DNA from 2 places in the Rhodohalobacter sp. SW132 genome. Region 1 is predicted to be linked to the other one. Evidence: riboswitches for the same ligand, from Rfam matches in the RefSeq annotation. Region 1 holds a riboswitch; the other holds the start of a gene.
What was found. A riboswitch is a leader RNA that binds a small molecule or an ion and turns the genes downstream of it on or off. The one in region 1 is predicted to bind thiamine pyrophosphate.

Region 2: linked by a shared signal. The riboswitch ahead of thiM (hydroxyethylthiazole kinase) and the one ahead of DYD21_RS16125 (TonB-dependent receptor) in region 1 are both predicted to bind thiamine pyrophosphate.

What each region holds. Positions count from the first base shown of each region.
Region 1 is NZ_QUOK01000009.1:193,223-200,787, forward strand. Features, by position in the region: gene DYD21_RS16115 (TonB-dependent receptor domain-containing protein) at 1-1,952, shown strand, start outside; gene DYD21_RS16120 (YkoF family thiamine/hydroxymethylpyrimidine-binding protein) at 2,164-2,769, opposite strand; gene DYD21_RS16125 (TonB-dependent receptor) at 2,865-5,189, opposite strand; TPP riboswitch at 5,272-5,365, opposite strand; gene DYD21_RS16130 (hypothetical protein) at 5,493-6,353, shown strand; gene DYD21_RS16135 (DUF6428 family protein) at 6,541-7,017, shown strand; gene DYD21_RS16140 (DUF2911 domain-containing protein) at 7,194-7,565, opposite strand, start outside.
Region 2 is NZ_QUOK01000001.1:783,211-790,775, forward strand. Features, by position in the region: gene DYD21_RS03345 (DUF2231 domain-containing protein) at 1-367, shown strand, start outside; gene DYD21_RS03350 (FAD-binding oxidoreductase) at 470-1,141, shown strand; TPP riboswitch at 1,247-1,343, shown strand; gene thiM (hydroxyethylthiazole kinase) at 1,433-2,242, shown strand; gene thiE (thiamine phosphate synthase) at 2,235-2,888, shown strand; gene thiL (thiamine-phosphate kinase) at 3,214-4,257, shown strand; gene thiD (bifunctional hydroxymethylpyrimidine kinase/phosphomethylpyrimidine kinase) at 4,394-5,218, shown strand; gene tenA (thiaminase II) at 5,282-5,932, shown strand; gene DYD21_RS03380 (hypothetical protein) at 6,430-7,565, shown strand, end outside.

The sequences.
Region 1 (7,565 bases):
GACGGATAAATGTTACAATTAACGGAATTCCGGTGAATGATGCAGAATCACACGGCGTATTTTGGGTGAACATGCCGGACCTGGCTTCATCAACCCAAAATATTCAAATTCAGCGCGGTGTAGGAACATCCACACAAGGAGCCGGAGCTTTTGGCGGATCTATGAATTTGCAGACTGCTTTGATGAGGAACGAGCCCTATGGAGAGATTAACACGAGCGTGGGATCATTTGGAACGCAAAAGTTTAATGTTCAGCTCGGGTCAGGAATCATGGATAACAACTGGCAATTTGAAGGACGCTTTTCGAAAATCGACTCCGACGGTTATGTCGATCGCGCCAGCTCTGATTTGCAATCCTATTATTTTGCAGCGGCACGGCATGGTGACAGAAGCCTCTTAAAGGCTGATGTATTCTCCGGCAGTGAAGTAACCTACCAGGCATGGAACGGCGTTCCTGAACCCATTTTGGATAATGACGCCGATCAGCTGGAGCACTACATCAACACCCTGTTTTTAGACCAGGAATCGGCCGATCATTTACGGGATAACCTGGGGAATCGTCAGTTTAACGAGTTCACCTACCAAAACCAGGTGGATGATTATCAGCAAGACCACTACCAGCTCCACTACTCCTACCAGCTGACAGACAGCTGGATCGCAAACGCATCTCTCCACTACACATACGGACGTGGATATTTTGAGCAGTTTCGTCGGGATGATAATCTCAGTAGCTACAACATCAGCCCGATAGAAATTGGGGCTGAAACGATTACCCGAAGTGATTTGGTGAGACAGCGCTGGCTGGATAATCACTTTTACGGCACTGTTTTATCTACCGAATACACAGAGGATGATAGCTGGACCCTCACTCTTGGTGGCGGCTACAATGAATATGACGGCGACCATTTTGGAGAAGTTGTTTGGGCCCGATTTGCCGGCGATAGTGATCTGGGCGATCGATATTACGACAACAACGGTTTCAAAACAGATTTCAACGTATACGGTAAACTGAATTACTACCTCACGTCTGATTTGAATCTCTTTACGGATCTGCAGTATCGGGCAGTCACGTACCGGTTTTTAGGACTTCGGGTTGATGGACCGACCGGAGATATTGAAGATGTAACCCAGCGAGACAAGATCAACTTTTTTAATCCTAAAGCCGGGCTTGTGTATCGGTTTGCAGATGGACACCGGACTTTTGCTTCGTTCAGCGTAGGTGGCAAAGAACCAACCCGCCGCGACTATGTGGATTCAAGTGTTGACAGCCGCCCCGATCCCGAAATTCTATACAATTACGAAGCGGGGTACAGCGGCACGTTCAACCGGATCGACCTTGGGGTAAACCTCTACTATATGCAGTACAAAGATCAGCTTGTGCTGACCGGTGCCGTAAATGATGTTGGCGGATATGTTCGGGAAAATGTTCCTGATAGCTACCGTGCAGGAATTGAACTTGAAGCTGGGATTCGTATTTCAGATCAGTTTTTATGGAATGGAAATGCCACGTTCAGCCACAATAAAATAGATGAATATGTGCGTTTTCTTGATGATTACGATCAGGGTGGCCAGCAGACAGAAACTTTCGAAAATACGGACATCGCATTTTCACCCGGAGTGATCGCAAATTCTGTTTTCGCTCACCGTGCCGGTGGATTAACCACTGAGTGGGTCTCCCAATTTGTGGGGCAGCAGTTCCTGGATAACACGCAAACCGAGAGCCGATCGATCGATTCGTACTGGGTAAATGATCTTCGATTCAGTTACGAATTTTCAAATCTGCCTTATGTAAAAGGCGTTAACGCCACACTGCAAATCAACAATGTGCTGAATGAAAAATATGCATCCAATGGCTATACCTTTGGGTACATTTTGGGTGGTGAGCAACATTATAACTATTACTACCCACAAGCGGGAAGGAATTTCCTAACAAGTTTGCAGGTTCGGTTTTAAGACTCAGATGAACAGACATAGCAAAATCCTTGCTATTTCTTGATTTTTTTGAAAGTGAGTCTTCTCGGTTCAGCGAACCGAGTTACATAGAATCCCGGTGCTTTAGAAGCACCGGGATTTTATTATGTCAATTTCTATTTTCGCCTAAATCATAACTACCGATATTCTCTCATATAACGCAATAGAATCTTTGCGCCATTTCGTCTAATCTTTAGATCTCGACCTCATCACCGGACGGGCTGTTGGCTGATATCGTTACGGTCATGATTGTATGCTTTGATCCCGCTTCTTCCGTGGCGCGTAACACTTTCTCCAATCCGCTGAACACATCCTGTGCTGATCCGGCAAGAATTGTTTCGTAATGTGTGGGTGTAACCTCTACCCCGTGCTTTTTCATCGCCTCAATCTGCTCGTAGATCAGGTCCATATAGTTGCCGCCGCCCATGGGATAGAGCGCAAATTTGGCCGTTACGTCCTTTTTAATGGAAGAGATTGAATTATGGTTCATCGGCTTTTCATCTTTGGCCATATAGCTGTGGCCTGCCGTATCGCCCGGACATCCAACAGAAAATGTGGCGCTGTAGACCGTATGAACTCCTGTTTTGGCAATATGCAAGAATACAGCCTGGCTCACATCAAAAATATGGGGAATTCGGCCCCTTGCAATGGTACTCACTTTATCTGTTTTCATCCACACTTTTGAGCTGTCTGTAGCTTTCAATGCATCCAGAATAAGATTCGAAAACCTGTCGCTCATCGGGTAAACGGAAAAGCTGCACCCCGCAATTCGTTGTTCTTCGCTTGTATTGGCAGACATAATAAATCGGATTTAGGTTTTGACTGATAATGAAAATTCAAAGTGCTCCTGTTCAACCTCCAAACAGGAGCACTTCGAAGACGCCTCTCTAATAATCAGAACCGAATCGTGAGTTCGGCAAACAGATGTCTCGGCGGCTGGACAATATATCCCGGTGAATCAAAAGTACCGTCAAAATTTGTATCCACAGGAGCCCCGTTTGTATAATAAAGCTCATCGAATACATTATGTAATTTTATTGATGCCGAGATGTTCCGGCTGATTGTCGCATCCACTCCAAAATTTGTTATAAACGAGGAAGGAAGCGTAAGATCGTCGCGGTTTGTCAGCTCCAGGTACGCCTCCCCAATGTACCGCCCGGTGAGCGAAACGTTGAGAAAATCGTAAAACATATAGTTGATGGTACCGTTTGCAAGCCACTCCGGACTGAGGATCGACTGCCTGTCGGTGAATACCTGGCCAGAACCCCCGGGTGAAAATTCGCTGATCCGGGTTTGCATCCAAGTTGCGTTTCCGGAAAGCGACAGACGGTTCATCGGCATCCAGAGCCACTCTGCTTCAATTCCGGCCCTGTAGCTCTCATCAATATTTTCGCGAAGCTGGATAAATCCTTCCGGGATAAAATCGCCGGTTGGTGAGATTTCGTTTTCAAACTGCATGTAGAATCCATTCAGTTTTCCGGATAAACTCGCGGATCGAAACCGCACTCCCCCTTCCACGTTGTTCACATATTCAGCCCTTACCGAGCTTCTGTCACTTACAACATCCAGATTGCCCGGGTTGATGTTTGTGGCTCCCAGAATATCCTGGCGGGTCGGTTCGCGTCCGCTTCTTCCAAACGATCCGTAGATATCAAACCGGTCGGTTACAAACCAAGTTACGCCCGCTTTGGGATTTAAAAACGTCCATTGTCTTACCGGAACGTCAATCGTAGAAGCAGCTACTCCTCCATTGACCAGAAACTGTGTGTCGGGGTTTAACTCCAGCCAGACGGACCGCAGCTGCAGATCACCGTACAGTTCAACATCACCCATCCGGTAACTTGCTTTGGCAAAAGCACTGAGTTCATCTTTTTGAGATTGGTCGGAATAGAAAAGATCTGCGCTTTCCGGGTTGAAGGTCTCTTCATTCACGCGATCAAACCGATAGGCGTGTATGCCGCCAGAAAGTTCAAAACGATCTCCATCCGTATACTGCAAGGAGGAAAGCAGTCCATAGTGGTCGTTAAACAGGCTGAAAACCTGCTGTACAAATTCCCCGTCATCCCCGGGAAATCCTACGGGAAAATCTCCGCCGGCCCCGCCGTAGTAAAGGGATGATGCAAGCGAGAGCCGATCGCTAAAGCTTCGCCCGTACTGGAACTGCAGAAACTGCTGACCAAAATTATCTTCGTCATGCACGGAAATCGTATTCGCCCTCGGGTTCTCTCGAATCAACTGAATTGGAACCGGATCGTAAGCCAGCTCATTAAACGTGTATCCCGTAAAAGCAGTGACTTTGAAAATATTAGTACTTCCAAAATAACCGCCTGACAGAAAAAAAGATCTCGATTCGGTGCCAGAGTGATTTCGGTAGCCGTCTGATTCGGTCTGGGTAAAGCGGGTCTGCAGCCCAAAATTATTGATGGAACCGGTGTTAACCTCCGTACTCAGCCGATAGGAATTGAATGCGCCGCCGGTGAGTTTAACTTCACCTGACGGATCATCCATCGTGATATTTTTTGACTCAAAATTTACGGAACCTGCGTAGGATGCCGTTCCATTCGTGCTGGTTCCTACGCCGCGCTGCACCTGAACCGACTGAATACTGTTACCAAAATCGTTGAAATTTGAAAAGAAAACGCCCTGATCAATCATATCGTTGAGCGGAATTCCGTTTAGCGTCATGTTGATCCGGGTTTGATCCATTCCCCGAAGACGCATGTACCCGTAGTTGGCAAAACGTGTGCCTGAATCGGAATGCGTAAGGATAGAAGGAGTAAATCTTTCAAGAGTGTAGATGGGATCCTGCCCCACATTATCCTGTTCCAGCCGCGCTCTTTCCACGGTTGTCTGCGTAAATGGTGCGCGTTCACTCACGCGCACACCCTCCACAAAAATTTCGTCACCCCAGACTGCACCCTGCTGAAGATAAATTTCGAGCGGCTGACCGGGAGTTTCGATCTGTAAACGTGAGGGTTGATAACCTACAAACCGAACTTCAATAGCTTGCTCGGCTGTTGAGAGTAATTCAAGACGAAATTCCCCTTCGCTGTTGGTTACAGTTCCGTTCTGTGTGTGCAGCTGTGTAACGGTTGCGCCGGGTATCGGCTCACCTGAATCTGAATCGTACACGGTTCCTGTTGCCACCTGGGCTGATAATTGGGTTGCAGCCGAACATAATAGCAGTACAAAAACAGTGAGTAACTTTGTTGCTTGCATTGTAATCCTTTAAAAAATACTTAGGTTTACGGCAGGAGCAACTTGAATGACGGGCAAGTTTGAACAGGTTCTAATTCAATGAAACCCATTCGCACGGTTTCCCTTCGCCGGAATTACCCGGTTCAGGTTCATGGGGTATGATCTCAGCCCTTTAACAAGCACCCCCAACCTTAATTGGTTGAATGAAGCAATTAAACTACCGGTAAATAAAATAAGTTCAAAGTGATTCACAACATTATTGCTGCATGTTGATATTAACATTATCATAGGTATGTGTTATTACCAGACCTTATTTGAGCTCTTATGAAACGATTTCTTTCTATTTATTTTGTTATGATGATCTCACTGCTTCCTCTCCATCTGGTGGCACAAATTTCGCCGGAAGAAGTTACTGTAGATTCTACAAAAGCCATTGTACTTACCTTAACCGATGGCAGCCAGCTCCAGGGAGAAATTCTTTCGGTAACCGACACTGAACTTGAGCTGCAAAAACAGGCAGGACGTATTTTTGTTCGGCTTGATAGAATCGAGGTCATACATACTGCTGATCCCGATGCTCCACTCCGCAGATGGTTTAAGAACCCGAACACGAGCCGGCTTTTTGTATCTCCTACGGCACGCCCCCTCCAAAAAGGCCAGGGATACTATCAGAATGTCTATATTTTTATTTCCGGATTATCTTACGGTATTACGGATAACTTTTCGGTTACAGGCGGCATCAGCATGCTGCCCGGAGTACGAATTTCCAATCAGCTCTTTTTTGGTGGGGCACGGTTTGGCGGTGCTGTGAGTGAAAACCACTATTTTTCTGCAGGAGCCGTTGCCGCGACAGCCGGCGGAGCTGACTCAGCGCTCTACATCGGGTTTGGCAACTACACTTACGCACATAGCCGGGGAAGTTTTACAACCGGGATTACCACTTTCTCCGTGATGGATGATGTTGGGGCTTATTCCATACTTTTAGGAATGGATTACAGGTTCTCACAGCGAATTGCATTCGTAACTGAAAACCATGTTTTCCCGCAGGAGAGTGCAACGGTGTTGTCCTACGGTCTGCGCTTTATGGGTGAGCAGATGAGCGTTGACCTGGCATTTCTGCAACCGGGAGCGGGAATTAATGTAGGTTTCGGAATTCCTTTTCTCGATTTCGTATTCAATTTCTGATCCGGAAAACTAACGCCGGTTTCTGTTTCGATACACCCCTGTTGTCACAAGTGTGGAAATCTTCAGCCCCGGATAACGGCTTTTCGCCATTCTTGTGAACCTGAATTCTATTTAAGAGGGCATGTTGCAACAAGATTCTATTTATCGTATAATTACGATTAATGAAATCTTAATTATACCCTCCGATATGCTAACACTCAAAGAGTTAAAGAATACACTTCTGGAAACGGAACAGATCACTCTCCTTCAGCCGGACGGCACCCCGGTCCCACACCATTTTCACATTACTGAGGCGGGTTTGGCAACCAAACATTTTATAGATTGTGGCGGTACCCTTCGAAAAGATGAGTCCTTAACGATGCAGGTTTGGGTTGCAAATGATACGCATCACAGACTGACTCCCTCCACTCTGCTGAAAATCCTCGATAAAGCTGCTCCTTTACTCAACAGTGATGAAATTCCAGTAGAGATTGAATATCAATCTGAATCGAATACCATCGGGAAATACCGTCTCGGTTTTAATGGAGATGCATTTCAACTGATTCCCACCCAAACTGAGTGCCTCGCTTTGGATCAATGCGGAATGGATGTGTTGAAGAAGAAAGCCGGCCAGGTTATTTCTGCTACAGGCAACGGATGTGAACCAAACAGCGGCTGCTGCTGATTTATTTGATGATGAAATTGGAGAGGGAGCTTACAAAGCTATACTCGTGAAAGGTGCCGATTGTGAATCAACCCAAACGGGTTCAAAATTCATGGGAGATGCCACGCCAAGGCGTGGCATGACCTTAATATTATTCGTTTTTCAAAACCTCCCACTGATGCCACACAGGTATTAAATCAATCGTTTACCGGTTCAATCTGTACGGCAACTTTGGTTTCATCCCAATGGATAATCATGTCACCTGAATCTTCCGAAATATTTTCGAAGTAGATCATCATCTGCTCCATGAAATGCGACTCTTGCGCATCCACTTCTACGCGCAGCAGATCTTCACTCTCATCATATTCGGTTCCCCATGAAAGTTTATTATTGATGATGATGGTCCAGCTATCCTCGCCGGGAATGGTATAGAGTGAATAGGTTCCGGCTTCGATATGTTCTCCTTCAAACAAAACATCATCGGAAAAAGTAATCGCGGTGGATTCATTTGCGCCGGTTCTCCACACCTGGTTTAGCGGTACCAGACCACCAAAAATTGCCCGGTCTCT
Region 2 (7,565 bases), on a different contig from region 1:
CGAAGGCGATCTGAGTGCTGTCGATGGACGTGCTGAAGTTAATCTGACTGATTTCAATGGCGAATTTCTGCTGATCCATCACTTTACCGATAGCGAGAGTTATCAGTATATCCGAATCTCAGGATCTGAACTTCAGCAAGGCCAAATAGTAAATGGATCAGATAATGTTCTCGGTGCAGGCCGGGTTGAAACCGGTGGATGGACAACGTTTAGGGTAACTGCTTCTGGTCAACATTTTTACGGGTATCAAAACGGAAATACCATCGTCCATACCCATGCTGATGAGATGGAAGAAGGAAGAACTGGCTTTGCATTTACCGGTTCCGGAAATATTAAAATTCGGCTGATTGAATTTACTGCGCTTTAACTCAGGAATCTATCTGCATCTACAAAAGTCTGTTTTCGAAATACTATGAATGTATAGAGGGGCATAATTGTACTATTGGTAAATCAAACAAAATCATAAATTATGTCCTATACAGTCAAAATTAAAGACATTCAGAATATTACGCACGATGTAAAACAGCTAACGTTTGAAAAGCCGGGTGGATATGAATTTTCACCGGGGCAGGCTACAGAAGTGGCGATTGATAAAGAAGGATGGCGTGATGAGAAACGCCCATTTACTTTTACTTCCCTTCCCAAAGATGATTACCTGGAGTTTGTGATTAAAATCTATCCGGAACACGACGGGGTGACGGAACAAATTGGAAAACTGGAACCCGGGGATAACCTGATGATCGGTGATGCGTGGGGTACGATTCAATATGATGGTGAAGGTGTTTTTCTTGCCGGAGGTGCCGGCGTGACGCCATTCATCGCCATACTCCGTGATCTGCACGAAAAAAGTGAAATTGGAGATAATCACCTCATTTTTTCAAATAAATCACCTAAAGATGTAATTCTGAAAGAAGAGTTCGAATCGATACTGGGTATCCAATTTACCAGTCTGGTAACCGATGAATTCTCCAAAGATGACCTGTTCCTGGATGGCTATATTGATAAAGATTTTCTCAAAAAACAGATTACCGATTTCGAACAGCCGTTTTATGTTTGTGGACCTAAAGAATTCAATGAAGCGATGATGACCTACCTGAAAGAACTTGGTGCGGATCCCGATGCTCTTGTGTTTGAGGAGTGATCTCAGCATTTGCTCATTTATTCAAAAAAATCCTTTTTAAAATTTAAAAAGTGAGCATCAAAACGGGGATTTCCCTGCCATTGACGCTCACTTTTTGTATGTTCCATACACCATTAGGGGTGCCCCGTTCTCAGGGGCTGAAATAATACCCTTATCACCTGATCCGGATCATACCGGCGGAGGGAAATGGATTGATTCGCTCATATTCTTTAGTGAGTGAGTGAACCTGTTTTCTCTTCCCGCCCGTTGTGACCGATCTCGATCTGAAATTATCAAAAAAACTGCACAGCCATGAATGAAGCTGAACGTACATCAAACCACCTGCAAAATGTGAGAGAGACCGGGCCGCTGGTCCACAATATTACCAACTATGTAGTGATGAACAATACCGCAAACGCACTGCTCTCGCTGGGTGCTTCCCCTGTGATGGCGCATGCCAAAGAAGAAGTCGCCGACATGGCAGCCATCGCCAGTGCACTGGTTATCAATATCGGAACGCTGAGCCCGCACTGGGTGGAGGCAATGGAGATTGCGATGAAATCAGCCGCTGAAAACGGCGCGCCAATTATTATTGACCCCGTAGGTGCAGGCGCAACACCGTATCGCACAGATACGCTCAAGAAATTGATTGGTGCTACTTCGCCGGATATCATTCGGGGAAATGCATCTGAAATCGGCGCACTTTACACTGCTGATGTAAAAACAAAGGGTGTGGACAGCACACAGGAGAGCCACTCATCGGTTAACGCCGCTCACCACCTGGCCGGGGAATATAGCTGCGTGGTGGTTGTAAGCGGCGAAACAGACTATATCGTTTCAGAAAATGAAACGCGGACCGTACATAACGGGCATTCGCTGATGGGCCGCGTGACCGGAATGGGGTGTACAGCTTCGGCGCTCATCGGGGCGTTTGCCGGTGCGGGAATTGATCCCGTAGAAGCGTCACTCTCTGCCATGCGTGTGATGGGCATTGCCGGTGAGATGGCTGCTGAAAAATCGGCCGGCCCAGGCTCATTTCAGACCCACTTCCTTGATGCACTCTACGTATTGGACAACCAGGGAATAGAATCGCGACTGAAACCGGAGGAAACCCATGCGTAAGGCCGACCTGAGCTTATACCTGGTAACCGACCGGGAAATGATGAAAGAGAACAGTCTGCCCGAACTGGTGCAAATAGCAGCGGAAAATGGAGTAACGACAGTTCAACTTCGGGAAAAGAACGCTTCAACCCGGGAATTTATCCGGCTGGGATTTGAGCTGAAAAAAGTACTTGATCCGCTTCACATTCCTCTGATTATAAACGATCGGGTGGATGTTGCATTAGCGGTAGACGCAGCGGGCGTTCACCTCGGTCAGAACGATATGCCCGTGAGCATCGCGCGAAATCTTCTCGGCCGGGATAAAATCATCGGACTATCGGTGGAGACGGAAGAAGACCTGGAAACGGTGGATGCACTCCAGCCGGATTACCTGGGTGTGAGCCCTATATACAGCACGCCTACAAAAACCGACACCAAACGGGAGTGGGGACTCACCGGACTGAAAATGATCTCGGAGAGAACCAGTTATCCACTTGTTGCGATCGGCGGAATAAACATCGGAAATGCACAGTCCATATTGAAAAATGGAGCCGATGGACTGGCAGTTGTATCAGCAATTTGCGCTTCTGAAGATCCCGGCTGCGCCACTGCCGAACTCCGCAAACAAATTGATGCGATAATCAAACCTCAGGCGCATGGAATTTGATCTAAACCCTGAGTTCTATTTTAAGATGGAGTTAATTCGTGACTGATACTGTCAAGAAAGGAGATGCCTATAAATCGGCGCCTAATTAATATAAGTTTGTGAGTTAAATTTGAGCACCTGGTCTTTTTGACCCACCCCCGGCCCCTCCCTATGTCGCAAATACACTCCATATGGAGGGGAGCGCAATAAAATATTGATAGCTTGTTTAAAGTATTTAGGTTCTGAGAATTCAGTTAATGCTTTTTAACAGCCTCGGGGTAGTTCATTATGAAAGAGATCATTTCCATGCAGTCAATAACCTTTATAAATACACGAGACAATTATTGTGAGCGATAAATCACCTTTTAAAGGTTTCGATTCCCTTTCCGAACTCGGTGAGTTTGGTTTTATTGATCAGGTTGCGGCTCTTTTCGGCACGGAGAACAACTATGGTGAAACCGGGATCGGGGATGATTGCGCGGTATTGCCGTATGGCGAAGGAACGTCGCTGCTGGTCACAACCGATATGCTTATTGAAGACCGCCATTTCCGGCGTGAATGGATTTCACCGGAGGATCTCGGGTATAAATCCCTGGCAGTGAATCTGAGCGATATCTCAGCGATGGGCGGCAAACCGCTTTACGCATTTCTGAGTATCGGGTTGTCGGATGACCTCTCTGTTTCATGGATTGAAAAGTTCTTTCGCGGCACTCAGGAATTGACCCAATTGCACGATGTGCAGCTCATGGGGGGCGATACAACAAAAAGTCCCGGTCCGGTTGTGATAAACTATACCATTATCGGGGTGATGCAGACAGATTCAATCCTTTGGCGATCAGGCGCGAAACCGGGTGATCACATCGCGGTACTGGGCAATCCTGGGGAGTCCGGCGCCGGGCTGAAATTGCTTCTGGATGGCGCTCCTGCAGACGGTGAGGATGAACAGAAATTGATCAGCGCACATCATCGTCCCCAGCTATATGTTGAGGAGGCACAATTTTTGGCATCGTTTGGCGGTGTGAACTCTATGATTGATCTTTCAGACGGAATAGAGTCAGATGCACGTCATATTGCACAAAAGTCTGGCATCACGCTGCAAATGAAAGTCGATCAGATTCCCATCTCCCCAACCCTCCAACGGGTTTGTGATACCCGATCCTGGGATCCGCTGGAGCTGGCCGTTGCCTCCGGTGAAGATTACGGACTGCTGTTTACAGCAGGTGGAGAAAAAATTGATCATCTTCAGCAGGAATTCCACCAAAAATTTGGGTACAGTTTCATAACGATCGGTGAAGTAACCGAAGGACCAGCCGAATTACAATGGATGAAAAACGGTGAGATGGTTGATGTTGGGAAGAAAGGATTTGATCATTTTAAAAGTGAAAAGTGAAAAAAATGCCATGTTGCGAAGCTCTGCTTCGCAACGAAGAACAAGTCAGCTCTGCTGACGAATAGACGAATAAAGGAAAAGAAATCAGAAACTCTGCCTGAGTACGTATTACAAAAAACAATAAAGAAATTTAACCATGAGCCCAAAACAGTACACAAAAGCACTCACCATCGCGGGATCAGACAGCGGCGGCGGAGCGGGAATACAGGCCGACCTGAAAACCTTCTCCGCACTTGGATGTTACGGGATGTCGGTAATCACAGCGATGACGGCACAGAATACGCAAACGGTAGCGGGAATACAGGCTGCGGAACCGCAATTTGTGGCACAGCAAATCGATGCGGTGCTGGATGATATCGGGACCGATGCGATCAAAATCGGGATGCTCTTTTCCGCGGAAATTATTGAAGCGGTGGCGGAACGGCTGAAAGCGCACAAATCAGAAAACATTGTGCTCGATCCCGTTATGATTTCAAAAAGCGGGGCTCAGCTGCTTAAAGAAGACGCCATTGAGACGATGGTGAAACAACTTTTTCCGGTTGCTAAACTAATCACGCCAAATAAACCGGAAGCGGAAAAACTGACGGGAATCAATATCGAGACGGACAACGATATCAAACATGCCGCCGAAATTCTGTTCGATACCGGCGCCAAGAGCGTTCTGATCAAAGGAGGGCACCTGAAAGGAAAGCAGTCCAAAGATATGCTTTTTTGCAAAAACGGCGGGAAAACCGACACCTATGTTTTCGCATCAGCCCGGATCAATACAAAAAACACGCATGGAACCGGGTGTACCTATTCATCGGCCATCGCATCCTATCTTGCGCACGATTGTGACCTGGAGAGTGCTGTGAAATTTGCCAAACAGTACGTGAAGGGCGCGATTGAGGACGGGGCAGCCTACAAAACCGGATCGGGTCACGGTCCGTTAAATCATTTTTTTAATGTGTGGAATCGGTGAAAAATCCGGACTGCTTAACCACCTATCCTCATCAAACAAACAACTAATCAACAGTTATCTAAAATGTCATTTACCAATTCGCTTTGGGAGAAGATTTCACCGATCTACAAAGAAATCCTGAATCTGCCTTTTAACAAAGAACTCACGGTGGGTACGCTTTCAGAGGACAAATTCGCATTTTACATGAAACAGGACGCACTCTACCTGGCTGATTTTTCAAAGGCATTGGCGATTGCCGGCGCGAAAAGTCAAAATGCTAAGGAGCTGAAAGATTTTCTCGATTTTGCCACCGGCGCCGTGGTGGTTGAGCGGGCACTTCACGAAAGCTTTCTTCAAAAATTCGATACCCACATCGATGTGGGTAAATCACCCGCCTGTTTTTCCTATACGCATTTTCTTCTCTCAACCGCATCTCTTGAGGATTATCCGGTGGCGGTAGCCGCGCTGCTTCCCTGCTTCTGGATCTACCGCGAGGTGGGGCTGCATATTCATGAGCGATCTGCCGAAAACAATCCCTACCGGGAGTGGATCGATACTTACGCAGGCGAGGATTTCTCCGAAAGCGTTGATCGCGCAATTGAGATCACGGACCGGGCTGCCAAAACCAGCTCAGAGCCCGTTCGCCGGCGGATGACGCAAGCGTTTATTGATTCCACAAAAATGGAGTGGATGTTCTGGAACTCGGCGTACAAAGTTGAGCAATGGCCGGTCTGATTAAACCGCTGAGACGCTGAGTCGCGGATATAGTCGTAGCGCGGCGTCGCTGACCCACGTACTGATTTTATAAAAACACGGAATGTCTATTGCCAGCAATCAATCAGGACGCGAGACTGTCCAAAAAGAGGACGCCCATTATTCAGTGCCTAATTAATTTAAGTTTATGAGTTGAATTTGAGCACCCGGTCTTTTTGACCCACCCCCGGCCCCTCCCTATGTCGCAAATACACTCCATATGGAGGGGAGCTCAATAAACCATTCTTAGCCTGCTTAAGGTATTTAGGTTCTGAAAATTTAGTTAATACTTTTGGGACAGCCTTTCACGCTGATTACTCTATTTCAGCTCTTATCGAATCTAAGCTCTTGTTCTGATCCTCAATCAGATCATAATCTTGGCAGGTCAGCGACCTGCGCTACGCTGATGACATTGACTTCGATATTCAGTTTATTACAGTGGACACACAATCGAATTCAGCTGACTAAATCATCATCCTATGAAAAATCCACTGATACTTTTTCTGCTCTTACTGCTGATTCCGGGGACGGTTTTTTCGCAACAGGTTTACCTGCTGTATGATGAATCCGTGCCGCAGGCAGCCTACTCCGCCGATCGTCTCGGCAGTGCACTCTCCGATCAGGGCTACTCAATATCGACAAACCGATCGGAGTACGATCTGCTGATAAATATTGGCGTGAATGAAGTGAACCTGGATCCGGAAGCGTTCGAAATCATCCCTGAACAGGATCGGTTTCTTACCATTTACGGCGGGGATGAAGCCGGAATGGTGTATGGCAGTCTTGCTGTTGTGGAGAGGCTTGGAAACGGAGTGGCGCTTCAGGATATCGAACGGATCAAAGAATCTCCAAAATTTTCGTTCCGGGCAATTAAGCACAATATGCCCTGGGATACTTACCGGCCCAGCATGGCGCTCGATCAGCACTACGATACGGCACGCGAACTCGACTACTGGGAAGCCTTCCTGGATATGATGGCCGAGAACCGGTTCAACGCACTTTCTCTGTGGATGCTTCATCCCTTTACCTATATGATCATGCCCGAGAATTTTCCCGAAGCAAGCCAATTCAGTGAGGAGGAGCTGGATGAGTGGAGGGAACTGTTCAGCGGAATTTTCGGGATGGCTAAGGCCCGGGGAATCGACACCTACATTGTGAACTGGAGCATTTTTGTGAGTGAGGAGTTCTCTAAAGCGCACGATGTAGCCCACGATAATTTTTATCCCCATTATTATGTGGAAGGAGATACCACCGAGATTGTGAAAAGGTATACCCGCGAGAGTGTTACGCAGGTACTCAATGAATATCCCGATCTATCCGGCTTTGCAATCTCCCACGGTGAAGGAATGGCCGGTATGACTCCGCAGCAGCGGCAAGACTGGATGGATGAAACCATGATCGAAGGCATGCGGCTGGCTGACAGACCGGTAAAATTTATCCACCGGGTGCCGTTTTCGGCCGGTACGGGTTCTGAAGGTTCCACCAGTGAGCATGTTGAAAAGCTGACCCGCGAAGCGATGGAGAAACTGGACTATTTTGATGGCCCGATCTGGGTAGAAATGAAATTTAACTGGTCGCATGCGCACTCCACACCGGAACTGGTGAAGGTGCATGG